DNA from 4 places in the Herbaspirillum sp. Her3 genome. Region 1 is predicted to be linked to each of the others. Evidence: predicted binding sites of a transcription regulator. Region 1 holds the regulator's gene; each other region holds the start of a gene.
What was found. The regulator sigma-54, encoded in region 1, starts transcription at its own class of promoters, with help from an activator protein. The targets are predictions, from matches to a motif close to TGGCANGNAANCTGCTTT.

Region 1 (4,029 bases):
TAAATGGCGCCGGTCGCGCCGGTGATGGCAACGATCAGGCGCTGGCGGGGCTGGCCGGAGGAAGTACTCACGAAGGAATGCAGATCAGGAAGGAATCAGCCCTTGATCAGGGTCTGCAGTTCGCCCGAAGCATACATCTCGCTCATGATGTCGGAGCCGCCAATGAATTCGCCCTTCACGTACAGCTGGGGAATGGTCGGCCAGTTCGAGTATTCCTTGATGCCCTGGCGCACGTCCGGGCTTTCCAGCACGTTGACGGTGACGATGTTCTCGGCGCCGCTGGCTTTGAGCAACTGGATGGCCTTGCCGGAAAAGCCGCATTGCGGGAATTGCGCAGTGCCCTTCATGAACAGCACCACAGGGTTTTGGGTCACGGTTTCTTTGATCCAGGATTGGACGTCGCTCATGGCTATGCCTTTAAAAATGGGATTGCCGACATTATAGGGAAAAGCGGGCAGCCGCGTTGAAAACGACTGCGCGCCGGCAGTCTGCGCAATGCGGCGGAAAATTGCATAAAGGAAATAATTTATATGATATGCAAGCGCTGAGATCTGATATGAGGATGCCAGCAGAAGCCTTCAAGCGGGGCAGCGGATCAGTGCTCGCTGCAGGGGGGCAGTGGCTGTGGAAAAGTTGCCTGCGATTATCTTTTATATCTTTTCCACAGGCGTCGCCGCTTGACAGCGCGACCAATGAAAAAGGGCGCTTGCGCGCCCCTTCCTCATGAGATTCGGCTGGCGTTCTCAGCAGCCCTGTGGGCTGCGAGGCAGCTTGCCGATGGTGTCCTTGGCTTATGCCGCTCCGGCCACCGCATCGGCCGGCGCTTCATCCGGCAGGCGCTTGGCCATGGAGTGATGTTCCTGCAACTTGTCCTTGTGCTTGATGACCTGGCGATCGAGCTTGTCGATCAGCGTGTCAATGGCAGCATAGAGGTCGTGCGCAATGCTTTCTGCATGTAGATCCTTCCCCTTGATGTGGACGTTGATTTCCGCTTTTTGGCGCTTTTCCTTTTCTGTGAGTTTATCTACGCTCAGGATCACGCTGACGTCGATCACGTTGTCGAAATGGCGCTTGATACGCGAGAGCTTGCTTTGCACGTATTCCCGGATGGCGGGGGTCAGTTCGAGGTGGTGTCCACTGATGGTCAGATTCATACAAGACTCCTATCGTGAAGTCACTGGAGGTTCGTTCAAGCTATCCTTGCTGCAGCTGTACCACGGGCACGGTCTTCGTGTCGGATGGCATGGGCATCAGCGAGATGCTTGCCGGAACACAGCAACGGTACTGCAGAAAAACTGAGGAAAAACTCAGAGGGACTTGCGGAGATTGACCGGCGGAATCTTCAACACTTCGCGGTATTTGGCGACTGTGCGTCGCGCGACCACCATGCCTTGTTCTGCCAGCATATCCGCAATCTTGCTATCGGATAATGGGGTCTGCGGGTTCTCGGCTCCTATCAACTGTTTGATCAGCGCCCGTATCGCGGTGGAGGAGGCTTCGCCTCCGGTTTCAGTCGCGACGTGGCTACCGAAGAAGTACTTCAACTCAAACATGCCGTGCGGCGTGAGCATGTATTTTTGAGTTGTCACGCGAGAGATGGTGCTCTCGTGTAGACCCAGTGTATCAGCAATTTCACGCAGCACAAGGGGTCGCATGGCCACTGCCCCATGTGAAAAGAAGTTTCTTTGACGCTCCACAATAGCCTGTGCGACTCGCAAAATCGTGTCGAAACGCTGCCGCATATTCTTGATGAGCCACTTGGCTTCCTGCAGCTGCGACGACAGCGATCCCTCCCCCTTGGCCTGCTTCAGCGCACTGGCATACATCGCATTGACACGCAGCTTGGGCATGACCTCATGGTTGAGCATGACCTGCCAGCCGTTCTTTGTTTGTTTGACAATCACGTCCGGCACCACATAGTCCGAGGCATCGCGCGCGAAATCGGCGCCCGGATGCGGACGGCACTGGCGGATCACGGCCTGGGCTTCGCGCAGGTCTTCGTCATCGCAATCGAGGGCTTTCTTGATCTTGTTGAAGTCGCGCTGGGCGAACAGCGGCAGGTAATCTTCCACGATGCGCAGCGCCAGCTTGCGCGTGACGAAGGGGATCTTGGGCAGGCGCCGGATCTGCAGGGCCAGGCATTCACCGGCACTGCGCGCACCGACGCCGGCCGGGTCCAGGCTCTGCAGCAGCTTCAGGGAAATCGACAGCTCTTCCATGTCGATGCCCAGTTCTTCGGGCAGGCGCGCGAGGATGTCTTCCAGGGGCTCTTCGAGATAGCCGCTCTCGTCGAGCGCATCGGTGAGCAGCTCCAGCAGGGCGCGGTCGCGCTGGGTGCGTGCGGTCACGCGGATCTGTTCCAGCAGGTGCTCGCGCAGGGTCAGTTCATGGGCTTCGAGTTGCGGGCGGGCGTCGTCGTCGTCGGGCGACTTGCCGCTGCGGGCCACGTCGTCGAAGCTCCAGTCGGCGTCACCGGTGACGCCGTTGTCGGGATTGTTGTCCTGGTAGTCAAAACTGGAATCGCCATCGGCGGCGGCCGGCGCCGGTTCGGCGCTGCCTTCGCCCGAGGTATCCGCCACGCCGCTGGAGGGAGAGCTGGAGACGGCGCCATCGGCCAGCAGGCGCACCGAATTGTCGAGCGCATCGTCGAGGCGCTCCAGCAAGGGATTGTCCGAGAGGATCTGTTCCAGTTCCTGGTGCAGTTCCAGCGTCGACAGCTGCAACAGTCTGATCGACTGCTGCAGTTGCGGCGTCAATGCGAGGTGCTGCGAGGTACGTAACTGGAGAGACTGTTTCATCTGTCTTTCTGGAAGCGGCGTGGTCCGCTGGTTGCACTGCCTGTCGTTGCGTCAGTAGGTTGACCTGCTTACATGCGGAAGTGTTCGCCCAGATACACGCGGCGCACCGATTCGTTGGCGATGATCTCTTCCGGACTGCCGCTGGCCAGCACCGTGCCCTGGTTGATGATGTAGGCGCGGTCGCAGATGCCCAGCGTCTCGCGCACGTTGTGGTCGGTGATGAGCACGCCGATGCCGCGTTCCTTCAGGAAGCGCACGATGCGCTGAATCTCGATCACGGCAATCGGGTCGATACCGGCAAAGGGTTCATCGAGCAGCACGAAGCGCGGATCGGTGGCCAGTGCGCGGGCGATTTCCACGCGGCGGCGCTCACCGCCGGAGAGCGACAAGGCCTGGCTCTCGCGCAGCTTCTCGATCTGCAGTTCATGCAGCAGGTTGTTGAGGCGGCCCTCGACTTCATCGCGCGAGAGCGGCTTGCCTTCTTCACGGCGCAGTTCCAGCACCGCGCGGATATTGTCTTCCACCGTCAGCTTGCGGAACACCGAGGCTTCCTGCGGCAGATAGGACAAGCCCATGGTGGCACGCTTGTGGATGGGCATGCGTGAAATGGCGGTGTCGTCCAGCGCGATCTCGCCGCCATCGGAAGGCACCAGGCCCACGATCATGTAGAACGAGGTGGTCTTGCCGGCACCATTGGGGCCGAGCAGTCCGACCACTTCACCGCTGCGCACTTCCATCGAGACGTCGCGCACCACCTGGCGCGCGCCATAACTTTTCTTCAGGCCGCGAACGACCAGCGAGCTGGCGGTCATCGTTACTGGTCCTTTCCGGTCTGGCGACGCGGTGCAGGCTGCGCCGGCGTGGTCTTGGCGGCCGGCTGGGCCGGCACGGCGCTGCCATCCGGCGGCGGATTCTTGGGCTGGATCACGGCCGTGATGCGGCCTGCGCCGGGCTTGCTCTCGCCGCTGGCGGTGTTGTTGACCGAATAGAACTCGGCGCGGCTGTCATAGGAAATGAACTCGCCGTTGACTTCATCGGTGATGCGGTCGCCATCCATGCGCTGGATGTGGGCGCGCTGGAACAGCTTGGAGACTTCGGTCTGCTCCGAATACTCGATGCGCTCGGCCTGTCCTTCGATCCACAGGTTGGGACCGCCATCGCGCTTCTGGCGGAAGTTGGCCAGCGCACCGGGCGCGGCGTACAACACGGCGTTTTCATAACCGTACTGATC
Region 2 (4,029 bases), 2.1 Mb from region 1:
TGCACCCCTTCGCCAATGGGTGCGAGGCGGCAGCGCACCAGCGGCACGCCGGTTTCCACCTTGTCGTAGAAACAGCGCGTCTGCCAGGCGATGTCGGAGGCGTCGTGGCGCAGGAAGTAGGCCACGTCCAGCTGCTTCCACAGCGCTTCGTGGGCGTCGGCCGGCAGGCCGTACAGGCGCAGGGTCTTGATGGCTTCCTGCTGGGTATTTTTCAGTTCGCGGTCGGCCGAGGGGGCTTCGCCGCCCAGCACGCGCAGGGTCATGCGGTAGAGGTCTTCGAGCAGCTTGCCTTTCCAGGCGTTCCAGACCTTGGGGCTGGTGCCGCGGATGTCGGCCACCGTCAGCAGGTAGAGCGCGGTCAGGTGGCGCTCATCCTTGACCAGCTGGGCGAAGGCGGTGATGACGTCGGGGTCCGACATGTCCTGCTTTTGCGCCACGTGCGACATGGCCAGGTGCTGCTCGACCAGGAAGACGATCAGTTCGGTATTTTCTTCCGAGATGCCATGCTGCTCGCAGAAGGCGCGCGCATCGGCCATGCCCAGCTTGGAGTGATCGCCGCCACGGCCCTTGGCGATGTCGTGGAACAGCGCCGCCACATACAGCACCCAGGGCTGGCCGAAGTTGGCCATTAACTGGCTGCAGAAGGGATATTCATGCGCGTGTTCGCTCATGGTGAAGCGACGCACGTTGCGCACCACCATCAGGATGTGCTGGTCCACCGTGTAGACATGGAACAGGTCATGCTGCATCTGCCCGACGATCTGGCGGAAGTTCGGCAGATAGCGCCCCAATACGCTGGTGGCATTCATCCCGCGCAGGGCGTGGAGGATACCGCGCTTGCTCTGGATGATCCGCATGAACAGGCGGTGATTCTCCGGATTGGCGCGGAAGGCATTGTCGATCTTGAAGCGGGCATGCCAGAGCGCGCGCAGGGTGCGTGCGGACATGTCCTTGAGTTCCGGATGCTCGGCCAGCACCAGGAAGACTTCGAACATCGCCGATGGCGTTTCTTCAAACACCTTGTCATGGGCGATGTCGACAAAGCCGTTGACTTCGTTGAAGCGCTCGGTGAGCGGGCGTGGCACCGCCTGCTGCGGGAAGAGGTGGGCTTCGATGTTCTGCAGCAGGATGGTGTTCAGTTGGGTCACCGCCTTGGCGGCCCAGTAGTAGCGCTGCATCAGGTATTCGCTGGCGCGGCGCGTGTCGGTGGTCTTGAAGCCGAAGGTTTCGGCAAGCTGGGTCTGGATGTCGAACACCAGCCGGTCTTCGCGGCGGTCGGTGATGATGTGCAGGCGGATGCGGATGTCCTTGAAGGCACGTTCCTTCTGGCGCAGCTGGCGCGCCTCGGTGGAGGTCAGCATGCCATGCACGGCCAGTTCGGCCCAGGAGTTGCCCAGGCCGGCCGCCTTGGCGACCCACAGGATTACCTGCAGGTCGCGCAGGCCGCCGGGGCTTTCCTTGCAGTTGGGTTCGAGGCTGTAGGGCGTGTCTTCATATTTGATGTGGCGCTGGCGCATTTCCAGGGTCTTGGCCTGGAAGAAGGCCAGCGGGTCCAGCGCGGCCTGGTAGCGCTCCTGCAACTGCTTGAAGAGGGCGCGGCTGCCGGTCACCAGGCGGGCTTCCAGGAGGCTGGTCTGCACCGTGATGTCGGCGGCGGATTCGTCCAGGCATTCGTCGATGGTACGGATGCTGTGGCCGATTTCCAGGCCGATGTCCCAGAACAGTTGCACCAGGGATTCCAGCTTTTCCTTCTTGGCGGCGTCCGGGGCCTGGTCCAGCAGGATCAGCACGTCCACGTCCGAATGCGGGAACAGTTCGCCACGGCCATAGCCGCCCACTGCCACCAGGGCGGCATTGCCGGACATGCCCAGTTCTTCCCAGGCCTGGGTCAGGGCTTCGTCGACGTTGCGGCGCAATTGCGCCAGCAACTGCTCGGTCTTGTGATTGGACTGGAACACCTCGATGGCTTGCTGGCGCGCGGCCTTGAGCTGTTTCTTGAGCGTGATGGCGAGTGTGGGCATCGTGGTAGGCAATCAGAGCAGGCAGGGCGGCGGGGCAGCGCCCATATGAACAAAGCCGCATCCCCATGCGGCTTCGCGCCCCAAGCAGGTTTCATGCCGGAAACTGTGCGCATGAAGGGGCGGGCACAGATTTCCGGCCATCAGGATTACGCCGGGGTGGCGACCTGGTTCTGGATGAAGGCCGGTGGTGCCGGCATGCCGGGCGAGACGGTCAGCACTTCGAAGCCGGTTTCGGTGACCAGCACGGTATGTTCCCACTGCGCCGACAGGCTGCGGTCCTTGGTCTTGATGGTCCAGCCGTCGCCCATTTCGCGGATTTCGCGGCGACCGGCGTTGATCATCGGTTCCACCGTGAAGATCATGCCGGCTTCCAGCTTCTCCAGCGTGCCGGGGCGGCCGTAATGCAGTACCTGCGGTTCTTCGTGGAACACCTTGCCGATGCCGTGACCGCAGAATTCGCGCACCACGCTGTAGCCGGCCTTTTCGGCGTGCTGCTGGATGACGTGACCGATGTCGCCCAGATGCGCGCCCGGCTTGATCTTGGAAATGCCCAGCCACATGCATTCATAGGTGATCTCGGTCAGGCGGCGCGCCAGGATGGAGGGCTCGCCCAGGAAGAACATGCGGCTGGTGTCGCCGTGGTAGCCGTTCTTGATGATGGTGACGTCGATGTTGAGGACGTCGCCGTTCTTCATCACCTTGTCGCCGGGGATGCCGTGGCAGATCACGTCGTTCAACGACGTGCAGATCGCCTTGGGGTAGGGCGTGTAGCCCGGCGGGCAGTAGTTCAGCGGGGCCGGGATGCTGCCTTGCTCGTTGGTCATGTACTCGTGGCAGAGGCGGTCGATCTCGCCGGTGGTCACGCCCGGTTTCACGAAGGGGGTGATGTAGTCCAGCACCTCGGCGGCCAGGCGGCCGGCCACGCGCATGCCTTCGATGTCTTCGGCGGTCTTGATGGTGATGTTGCCCATGATGAATCGCAATTCGCTAGAAAATCGTCAAGACGGGATTATAGACGACAGGGGTGGTTTCTGTTTTGCCCGCTCGGGGCGGCCCGGTGGGGCCTGGCGTTGACTGTGCAGTCCGGCTTCATGTGCTACTTGAACAAAAGTGTAGGGTCGAGTAGAATGCCGGGCTGATCTGAAAACCACAGATTGGTTGTCGAATGCGGTGTGCGGAATGATTCTTCATGCAAATTTGGCAATAAATGATGTAAAAACCGTCGTAAAAATCTTTTGAAACGCGAATCCGTTCGCTAAAAGGGTGTCCGGCTGCATGAGCCGGATGACCGAGCGGATTCCAGACCTAACCCTGGAGAAATTCATGTCCGTTACCATGCGCGAAATGCTGGAAGCCGGTGTCCACTTCGGTCACCAAACCCGCTTCTGGAACCCCAAGATGGCCCCCTTCATTTTCGGTCATCGCAACAAGATTCACATCGTCAACCTGGAAAAGACCCTGGGCATGTACCAGGAAGCCGTCAAGTACGTGCGCCAGCTGTCGTCCAATCGCGGCACCATCCTGTTCGTCGGCACCAAGCGTCAAGCCCGCGAAATCCTGGCCGCTGAAGCGCAACGCGCTGGCGTGCCCTACGTTGACCAGCGCTGGCTGGGCGGCATGCTGACCAACTTCAAGACCATCAAGACCTCGATCAAGCGCCTGAAGGACATGGAAGCTGCCATCGAAGACGGTTCGGTCGAGAAGCTGTCGAAGAAGGAAGCCCTGCTGTTCACCCGTGAACAGGAAAAGCTGCAGAAGGCCATCGGCGGCATCAAGGACATGGGCGGCATTCCTGACGCCATCTTCGTCATCGACGTCGGCTACCACAAGGGCGCCATTACCGAAGCCGCCAAGCTGGGCATCCCGGTCATCGGCGTGGTCGATACCAACCACTCGCCCGAAGGCGTCACCTACGTGATCCCGGGTAACGACGACTCCGCCAAGGCGATCGCTCTGTACGCTCGCGGCATGGCTGACGCCGTGCTGGAAGGCCGCGCCAACGCCGTCA
Region 3 (4,029 bases), 910 kb from region 1:
GACAAGACCCGCTATTACGCCGCCATCGCGCAGCTCCCGCACACCTCCTGGTGGGTGGTCAGCGCCACGCCCAGCGACAAGCTCAACGCCGATACGCGCTCGGTGCGCGACAAGATCATCGCCATCGGTTTGCTGTGCTTTGCCGCATCGCTGTTGCTGTCAGCGCTGATCGCGCGCAGCATCAGCGAGCCGCTGCAGCGCCTGGTGGCGGCGATGAAGGAAGCCGGCAGCGGCGATACCACGGTGCGGGTGGAGCAGGACGGGGGCGACGAGATTGCCGTGCTCTCGCGCAAGTTCAACGAGATGGCCGGCAAGCTGCAGCAGAACAAGGAAGAACTGGAAGAACAGGTAGCCCTGCGCACGCACGAACTGGAGCGGGCCAACCGCAAGCTGGAAGCCCTCTCGGCCACCGACGGCCTCACCGGCGTGGCCAACCGGCGCCGCTTCGACGAGGTGCTGGCCAATGAACTGCGGCGCTCGGTGCGCTCCGGCCATGCGCTGGCCCTGCTGATGCTGGACGTGGACTACTTCAAGAAATACAACGACCGCTATGGCCACCTGGCCGGGGACGAATGCCTGCGCATCGTGGCGAGGGTGTTGCAGAAGAGTTCACGCCGCGCGAGCGACCTGGTGGCACGCTACGGCGGCGAGGAGTTCAGCGTCATCATCGCCGAGAGCGATACCGCTCATGCCGTGCAACAAGCCGAGAACATCTGCCAGGCCATCTTCGAACTCAAGCTGCCGCATGCCGACTCGCCCTTCGGCTACATCACCGCCAGTATCGGCGTAGCCTCGCTGCTACCGGATGAGCAGACCAGCGCCGAACAATTGCTGCGCATTGCCGACCAGGCGCTGTATCACGCCAAATACCAGGGCCGCAACCGGGTAGTACTGGGCAGCGACGCGACCGGGCATCTGTAAGCCCTCCCGGCCCGCCGGGCCCGGCCGCACTGACAAAACACTGACAGGCGCAGCGGCCGAGGCCGCCGGTACACATCTTTTGCAAAGTTAGGTCAAGGGGGGCGAAGCGGCCCTGAACCAATGCCCCCGCACTGCATCATATCGCTATGCCCACCGTCACTTCAGAAGAGAGGTATAGCAGATGAACCCGAGTCGCCAAGAAAAAAAACACTGGACCATCGATGACATCGACCTGAGCCGCATCGACCGAGAGCGAGTGCGGCAGGATGAAGACCTGTTCTACCTGGTGGCCTGCGCATCCTTCGTCGAGAGCGGATCCGACCTCTACACCCACAACCTGGTGGAGTACTACCAGGGCGATGCCGAGGTCGAGACCTGGCTGCGCGAGCAATGGGAAAAGGAAGAACTGCAGCATGGCGCAGCCCTGCGCGCCTACGTCGAGCACGTCTGGCCGGAGTTCGACTGGCAGCGCGCTTACCAAGGTTTCCTGGATGAATATTCGCAGTACTGCAAGGTCGAGCTGCTCGAACCTACCCGTGCGCAGGAGCTGGCCGCGCGCTGCGTGGTCGAGACCGGCACCTCCACCTATTACCGGGCGCTGGCCCGCGCCACCGACGAGCCGGTCCTCAAACATCTGGCCGGCCTCATCGCCAATGACGAGGTGAATCACTACAAGCACTTCTACCAGTACTTCCGCCGTTATCGCCGCCAGGAAAACATCGGCCGCTCGCGCGTCTTCGGCACCTTGAGCCGGCGCACCCTGGAACTCAAGAGCGAAGATGCCGACTGCGCCATCCGCCACGTGGCCATGGTGTACAAACCGGAACTGGCGGCCGATCCGGCGCGCGTGAAGGAACTGGCCTCGCGCATGAGCCGCACGGTGCGCGTCAATCTCAAACCCGAGACCACCATCAAGATGATCATGCGGCCGCTGGAGTTGCCGGTGGCCTTGCAGAACCTGATCGAATTCCCGCTGCGGCAATTCATGCAGCGCGTGTTGCTGCGCTGAAGGAAAGCCGCTGCCGGCCACGGCAGGACCGCCTGGCGGGCACCGTGATGGATCACGCCCCCTGGCGGACGTTTGTCCACTATTGTGAACAATCTGTCTCACCTCTCAGGAAGTCAGCCAACTCCGCGCAAACCCGCTCCCACTGGCGCTTTTGGGGGCGCACCAAGATCGCGCACGCCCGAGCGCCAGGGTGGTGAATGTTGCCGCAGCGCCATAGGACTGTCGACAATGGCGCTCGGCTTTGGTGCGCAATTCTGGCGTGCCTGACAACATTATTCCCTCATCCCTCCGCTCCCCGCCCCGCTTTGATGCAGGCCGCAGGCTTCCTGCCGGGCATTGGCACGCAATCTGCTAAAGCGACTGGGCAGTGAAAAAAATCTTCCAAAACTTTTCTCGAGGGAGCACTACATGTCACGTCGCACCGTACTGAAAGCCACCGCCCTGGGCGCATTCGCGCTGGCCGCATCCTCCTGGCTGCCGTCGGCCTTTGCTGCCGACACCATCAAGGTCGGTATCCTGCATTCGCTGTCGGGTACCATGGCCATCTCCGAAACGTCCCTGAAGGACGTGGCCCTGATGACCATCGACGAGATCAACGCCGCCGGCGGCGTGATGGGCAAGAAGCTGGAACCGGTGGTGGTCGACCCGGCCTCGAACTGGCCGCTGTTCGCCGAAAAGGCGCGTCAGCTGATCTCGCAGGACAAGGTGTCGGTGGTCTTCGGCTGCTGGACCTCGGTGTCGCGCAAGTCGGTGCTGCCGGTCTTCAAGGAACTGAACAGCCTGCTGTTCTACCCGGTGCAGTACGAAGGTGAAGAACTGGAGAAGAACGTCTTCTATACCGGTGCTGCTCCCAATCAGCAAGCCATTCCCGCCGTGGAATACCTGATGTCCAAGGAAGGCGGCGGCGCCAAGCGCTTCGTGCTGCTGGGCACCGACTACGTCTATCCGCGCACCACCAACAAGATCCTGCGCGCCTTCCTGCACAGCAAGGGCGTGAAGGATTCCGACATCGATGAGGTCTACACCCCGTTCGGCCACTCCGACTACCAGACCATCGTCGCCAACATCAAGAAGTTCTCCGCAGGTGGCAAGACGGCCGTGATCTCGACCATCAACGGCGACTCCAACGTGCCCTTCTACAAGGAACTGGGCAACGCCGGCCTGAAGGCAACCGACGTGCCGGTGGTGGCATTCTCGGTGGGTGAAGAAGAACTGCGCGGTGTGGATACCAAGCCGCTGGTGGGCCACCTGGCTGCCTGGAACTACTTCGAATCGGTGAAGAATCCGGTCAACACCGCCTTCATCAAGAAGTGGAAGGAATATGCCAAGGCCAAGAACCTGCCCAATGCCGATACCGTCGTGACCAACGACCCGATGGAAGCCACCTACGTCGGCATCCACATGTGGGCGCAGGCCGTGGAAAAGGCCAAGTCCACCGACACCGACAAGGTGATCGCGGCCATGGGCGGCCAGACCTACAAGGCACCGTCGGGCTACACGCTGGAAATGGACAAGACCAACCACCACCTGCACAAGCCCGTGATGATCGGCGAAATCAAGGCGGACGGTCAGTTCAACGTGGTCTACAAGACCAAGACCACCATCCGCGCGCAACCCTGGAGCCCGTATATCCCGGGCAACGAAAGCAAGCAGAAGAACTAAGCTTGCGCTTGTTGTCGTAGTTGATGGCGTTCTTCGGAGCGCCTTCGATACGCCGCTTGCGCGGCTACTCAGGACGAACGGTCCGTGGGTTGTGCAACAAAGACCCGTTCGGACCGAGTAGCCGCAACGCGGCGTATCGAAGGCGCTCCGTCCGCCCCAGGCATCTCCCTCCACAAGAAAACCGCCCGACGACTCGCCCCGGCCACAGCATCGACCGGCCCGCGCTTCGAGGCGCACACCGACCATGAAACCAGCCATCCAGTTCCTACGCGGGCTGCTCGCGACCTGGCTCTGCGTGCACGCCCTGGCGGCGTCTGCAGCCATCGATCCGGCCTTGCTCAAGCCCCTTGGCGGAGACGACCCCGACGCGCGCATCGATGCCGTCAACCAGATTGCAGCGCTGGCCAACGACGACGCGCTCAAGATTCTCAATGCCT
Region 4 (4,029 bases), 1.8 Mb from region 1:
TTGCGTGCGCTGGTTTTCATTGCCATTCTCCTGAGCAGGCCAGCCAAGGCTGGCAGTTGATTAAGCCATGTCTCCTGGCTATGCAGGAATTCGAGATTGCGCCGTTGCAGCTCGCGCCACGCGGCCAGCAGTTCCACCGCGGCAGGCGTGAGCCGGGTGCCGCCACCGCCTTTGCCGCCCGTGACGGTTTCGATCAGTGCGCCATTGACCAGGTTGCCGGCCGACTCCAGCAGCATCCACGCGCCTTTGTAGCTGTAGCCCGCCGTGCTGGCCGCGCGATTGATCGACCCGGTTTGCGCGATGGCGTCGAGCAGGGCAAAGAAGCGCTGGTCCAGGCGATGCACCAGTTTCAGTTCGCTGCTCAACAGGGTGGTATCGGTGACAGGCAAGGTCTTCATGTCCTTGCCGCTGGCTTCAATCCCAGCGCGTCCGCCAGCAAGCGCAGGGCTGCACGCGCTTGCTGCGGATCATGGTTGGCGGGCTTGAGCAGCAAGCGATGCGGCCCCAGTTGTTCTTGCAGCTGTTCAATGCGCGCCACGCATTGCGCCGGGTCGCCGATGATGGCGTTGGCCAGGATGACCTGATCGGTGGCATCGGCCTGGAACATGGGCGGGGTGCCGCCGGGCGCGAATTGCACTTGCATCATGCGCGGATACGCGCGCACGCCCGCCAGACCATGCGCCAGCGCCTTGTGCGCCTCCGGTTCGCAATGGAAAAAACGGGCGATGGCAAACGGGAAGGGGCCGCGCTGCGCGCGCTGTGCAGCCACGCGCGTGACCACCTGCCCGAGGTCGGCAGAGGGCGTGGCCATCAGTCCATAACCATGGCACGCGGCCAGATCAAGCGAATCCTCGCTCATGCTGGCCAGCCACACCGGGATGGGCCGTTGCAGCGGCTGCGGTTGCAACTGCACTCTGTCGTAGTGAAAAAAACGTCCCTCGATACTGAATGGCGCGCCTTGCCATGCACGCAGGATCACGTCCAGCGCCTCCATCATGCGCGCACGCGCCAGATCGGCACTGCTCAAGCCGGCGTGACGATATTGCTCTGGAAACGGCCCGCCGCGTGCCACGCCGAATTCCATCCGGCCGTTGCTGAGCAGGTCCAGCGTGGCCACGTCCTCGGCGACCCGCAAGGGGTCATTGAGTGCCAGCAACGACGCGCCCGTACCCAGGCGGATGCGCGAAGTACGTGCGGCGATCTGCGCCAGCAGCACCATCAAGGCGCTACCGATGGCGAAGCTGCTGTAATGGTGCTCGGCGACCCAGACATCGTGATAGCCCAGGGCCTCTGCCACGATGGCATGATCGACGGTTTGCAACAGGGCATCGCGCGCATTGCCGTGGGGATTTTCGACGTTGAGGAAGACGCCGTAGCGTTGCTGGCAGTCTGGCATGGCGGGTTCGCAGGAAAAAGAGTTGGGCATCGCTCAGGCCGGCCGCATCAAGGAGCCGCTGCAGGGTATGCCATGTCTGCTGGAGCAGTTCATGGTTCGGACCTTCCCGAGGGGCGGATCGGCCCGGGTATCGGCGGCAGCATATCGGTGGCCGGCGAGTGGAACCAGCTGCGCACCACGTCATAAGGGTAGCGCCGTGGCGGTTCGATGCGGGCATGTCGCACCAGCAGGTGAATCGACAAGGGTTCGGCCCAGGCCCAGAAGTCGGCACGCAGTGCGGGCGGAAAGCCGATATCGTCAAAGGTATGCCAAAGCTGTACCAGCCACAGTTCGCGGCCCGCTTCATCCAATAGCAACGGCAGGCCGGCACCCGCTTGCAGATGGGCATGGCGCTGGCTGTAGTAGAGCGGACCGCCGCATGACTCCACCACGAAGTCGGCGATCCGCGAGGTAACGCAATCAAAGCAGTTGTGCGAGCGTGCGAACAAAGGGGAATGGCGCAGGCGCCGCATGTGATGCAGCACCAGTCTGCGCAAGCCGGATTCATCGCACAGTGCCAGCAGCCGGTGCGCTGGTTGCGGCAACGCTGGCGGCTCGCAGATCGCCTGCTGCGGACCACGTGGCATGGCCGCGCCAGCGGCCGGCCAGTTCAAGGTCAGATAGCATGCCTGAGAGCAGGGCGCCCAGCACGCGCTTGGTGCACCAGACTCGGAGATCGACGGCAGATTCATGTTCGGCGATGGTGAATGATTGAGGTTTGTATAGCTCGCTACATAACGCTGGCGGGATTGCCGGCTTGCTCTGCTCCGTCCTTCATGTCGACCGGCGATGGGCATGACCTGCATCGATAGCCAAAACCGTGCCATTCTGGAATTCCCTTTTAAATCAACGGGATAGTGGAGATGTGCAGATACTGATCCGGTGCCGGTACTTGTCGCAAAACCGACAAAGACGACACGATTGTCGTCAACCCGCCAATCCGTCATGAAGGTGACACAGCCCTTGTGCGGCATGCTCGGCAAACTTGATTCGTTCACTCGTTTGGGCATGAAGTTTGCTTGCTTGGCAAGGTAACTATTGAGTAATTACACGGCGCTTTGTCTGTCGATTTTTCTGGATCTCAATTTCACGGCAGAGTCCGCAGTCGGTTTGAGCGCTCTCAGGCAGCGCATTGGGTTCCAGCATTCACCTATGGAGAGTCCGATGGCCACTATTCTTGACGACCGCAGTGTGAATTTGGAACTCGTCACGATCTACGAGATCAGCAAAATATTGGGTTCGTCGCTGGATCTGTCAAAGACCTTGCGCGAAGTCCTCAACGTCCTCTCTGCCCACCTGGAAACGCGACGGGTCTTGCTGAGCCTGATGCAGGATACCGGCGAGCTGCAACTGGTCAGCGCCATCGGCTTGAGCTACGAAGAATTCCAGAGTGGCCGCTACCGGGTCGGCGAAGGCATCACCGGCAAGATCTTCCAGACGGAAACCCCCATCGTAGTGCGCGATCTCGCCCAGGAGCCCTTGTTCCTGGCCCGCACCAGCCCGCGCGAATCGCAAGATGGCGGGGTCGTTTCCTTCGTCGGCGTGCCGATCAAGGCCGCGCGCGAAATACTGGGCGTGCTGTGCGTGTTCCGGGAAGGGCTGTCGCCCTCGCGCAGTGTCGATCATGAGGTGCGTCTGCTGACCATGGTGGCCAACCTGATCGGACAAACCGTGCGGCTGTATCGCAACGTGGCCGCCGAGCGCCAGCAACTGCAGGAAGAAAAACGCCAGTTGTCCCGCCAGCTCCAGGGCAAGTACAAGCTCGATAACGTGATCGGCATTTCCAAGGCGATGCAGGAAGTGTTCGCCCAGGTACACCAGTCCGCCCCCTCACGCTCGACCATGCTGTTGCGCGGCGAGAGCGGCACCGGCAAGGAAGTCATCGCGCGCGCCATCCATTACCTCAGTCCGCGCAAGGATGGGCCCTTCATCAAGGTCAACTGTGCGGCCTTGTCGGAGACCTTGCTGGAATCCGAATTGTTCGGCCATGAGAAGGGCGCCTTCACCGGGGCCCAGGGCGAACGCAAGGGGCGTTTCGAACTCGCCCATGGGGGCACTCTGTTCCTCGACGAGATCGGCGAAATTTCGCCGGCCTTCCAGGCCAAGCTGCTGCGGGTATTGCAGGAGCGCGAATTCGAACGGGTCGGCGGGTCGCGCTCGATCAAGGTGGACGTGCGCCTGGTCACCGCCACCAACCGCGACCTGGAGAAAGCCGTGGCCAAGGGCGAGTTCCGGGCCGACCTGTATTACCGCATCAATGTGGTCAGCATCTTCATTCCGCCGTTGCGCGAACGGCGCGAGGATATTCCCTACCTGGTGGAACACTTCCTGGAAAAATTCCGCGTCGAAAACCAGCGTGCGATGGTGGCCATGTCACCGCAGGCCATGAAGGTCATGATGAATTGCTACTGGCCGGGCAATGTGCGGGAACTGGAAAATTGTGTCGAGCGCACCGCCACCATGATGCGCGGCGACCTGATCACCGAGGTGCATTTCTCCTGCCAGCAGAACAAATGCCTGACCAAGGTCTTGCATGAACCCGGCCAGGAGCAACCGGTCGTGGTCGTACCGCTGGAGCGTATCCCCACGCATAC

Region 2: a site for sigma-54 is predicted at 2,103-2,120, ahead of ACVC5H_RS14575 ([protein-PII] uridylyltransferase). Genes of this name have one in related genera too.
Region 3: a site for sigma-54 is predicted at 2,268-2,285, ahead of urtA (urea ABC transporter substrate-binding protein). Genes of this name have one in related genera too.
Region 4: a site for sigma-54 is predicted at 2,244-2,261, ahead of ACVC5H_RS13120 (globin family protein). Genes of this name have one in related genera too.

Annotation. Positions count from the first base shown of each region.
Region 1 covers NZ_CM176328.1:1,109,317-1,113,345, forward strand. Annotated here, with positions in the region: gene ACVC5H_RS05085 (UbiX family flavin prenyltransferase) at 1-71, opposite strand, end outside; gene grxD (Grx4 family monothiol glutaredoxin) at 96-407, opposite strand; gene hpf (ribosome hibernation-promoting factor, HPF/YfiA family) at 792-1,154, opposite strand; gene ACVC5H_RS05100 (RNA polymerase factor sigma-54) at 1,308-2,798, opposite strand; gene lptB (LPS export ABC transporter ATP-binding protein) at 2,867-3,610, opposite strand; gene lptA (lipopolysaccharide transport periplasmic protein LptA) at 3,613-4,029, opposite strand, start outside.
Region 2 covers NZ_CM176328.1:3,203,044-3,207,072, reverse strand. Annotated here, with positions in the region: gene ACVC5H_RS14575 ([protein-PII] uridylyltransferase) at 1-2,021, opposite strand, end outside; gene map (type I methionyl aminopeptidase) at 2,168-2,992, opposite strand; gene rpsB (30S ribosomal protein S2) at 3,345-4,029, shown strand, end outside.
Region 3 covers NZ_CM176328.1:195,045-199,073, reverse strand. Annotated here, with positions in the region: gene ACVC5H_RS00885 (sensor domain-containing diguanylate cyclase) at 1-921, shown strand, start outside; gene ACVC5H_RS00880 (ferritin-like domain-containing protein) at 1,103-1,930, shown strand; gene urtA (urea ABC transporter substrate-binding protein) at 2,339-3,592, shown strand; gene urtB (urea ABC transporter permease subunit UrtB) at 3,837-4,029, shown strand, end outside.
Region 4 covers NZ_CM176328.1:2,890,378-2,894,406, forward strand. Annotated here, with positions in the region: gene ACVC5H_RS13110 (TOBE domain-containing protein) at 1-398, opposite strand, end outside; gene ACVC5H_RS13115 (LLM class flavin-dependent oxidoreductase) at 395-1,396, opposite strand; gene ACVC5H_RS13120 (globin family protein) at 1,486-2,022, opposite strand; gene nifA (nif-specific transcriptional activator NifA) at 2,600-4,029, shown strand, end outside.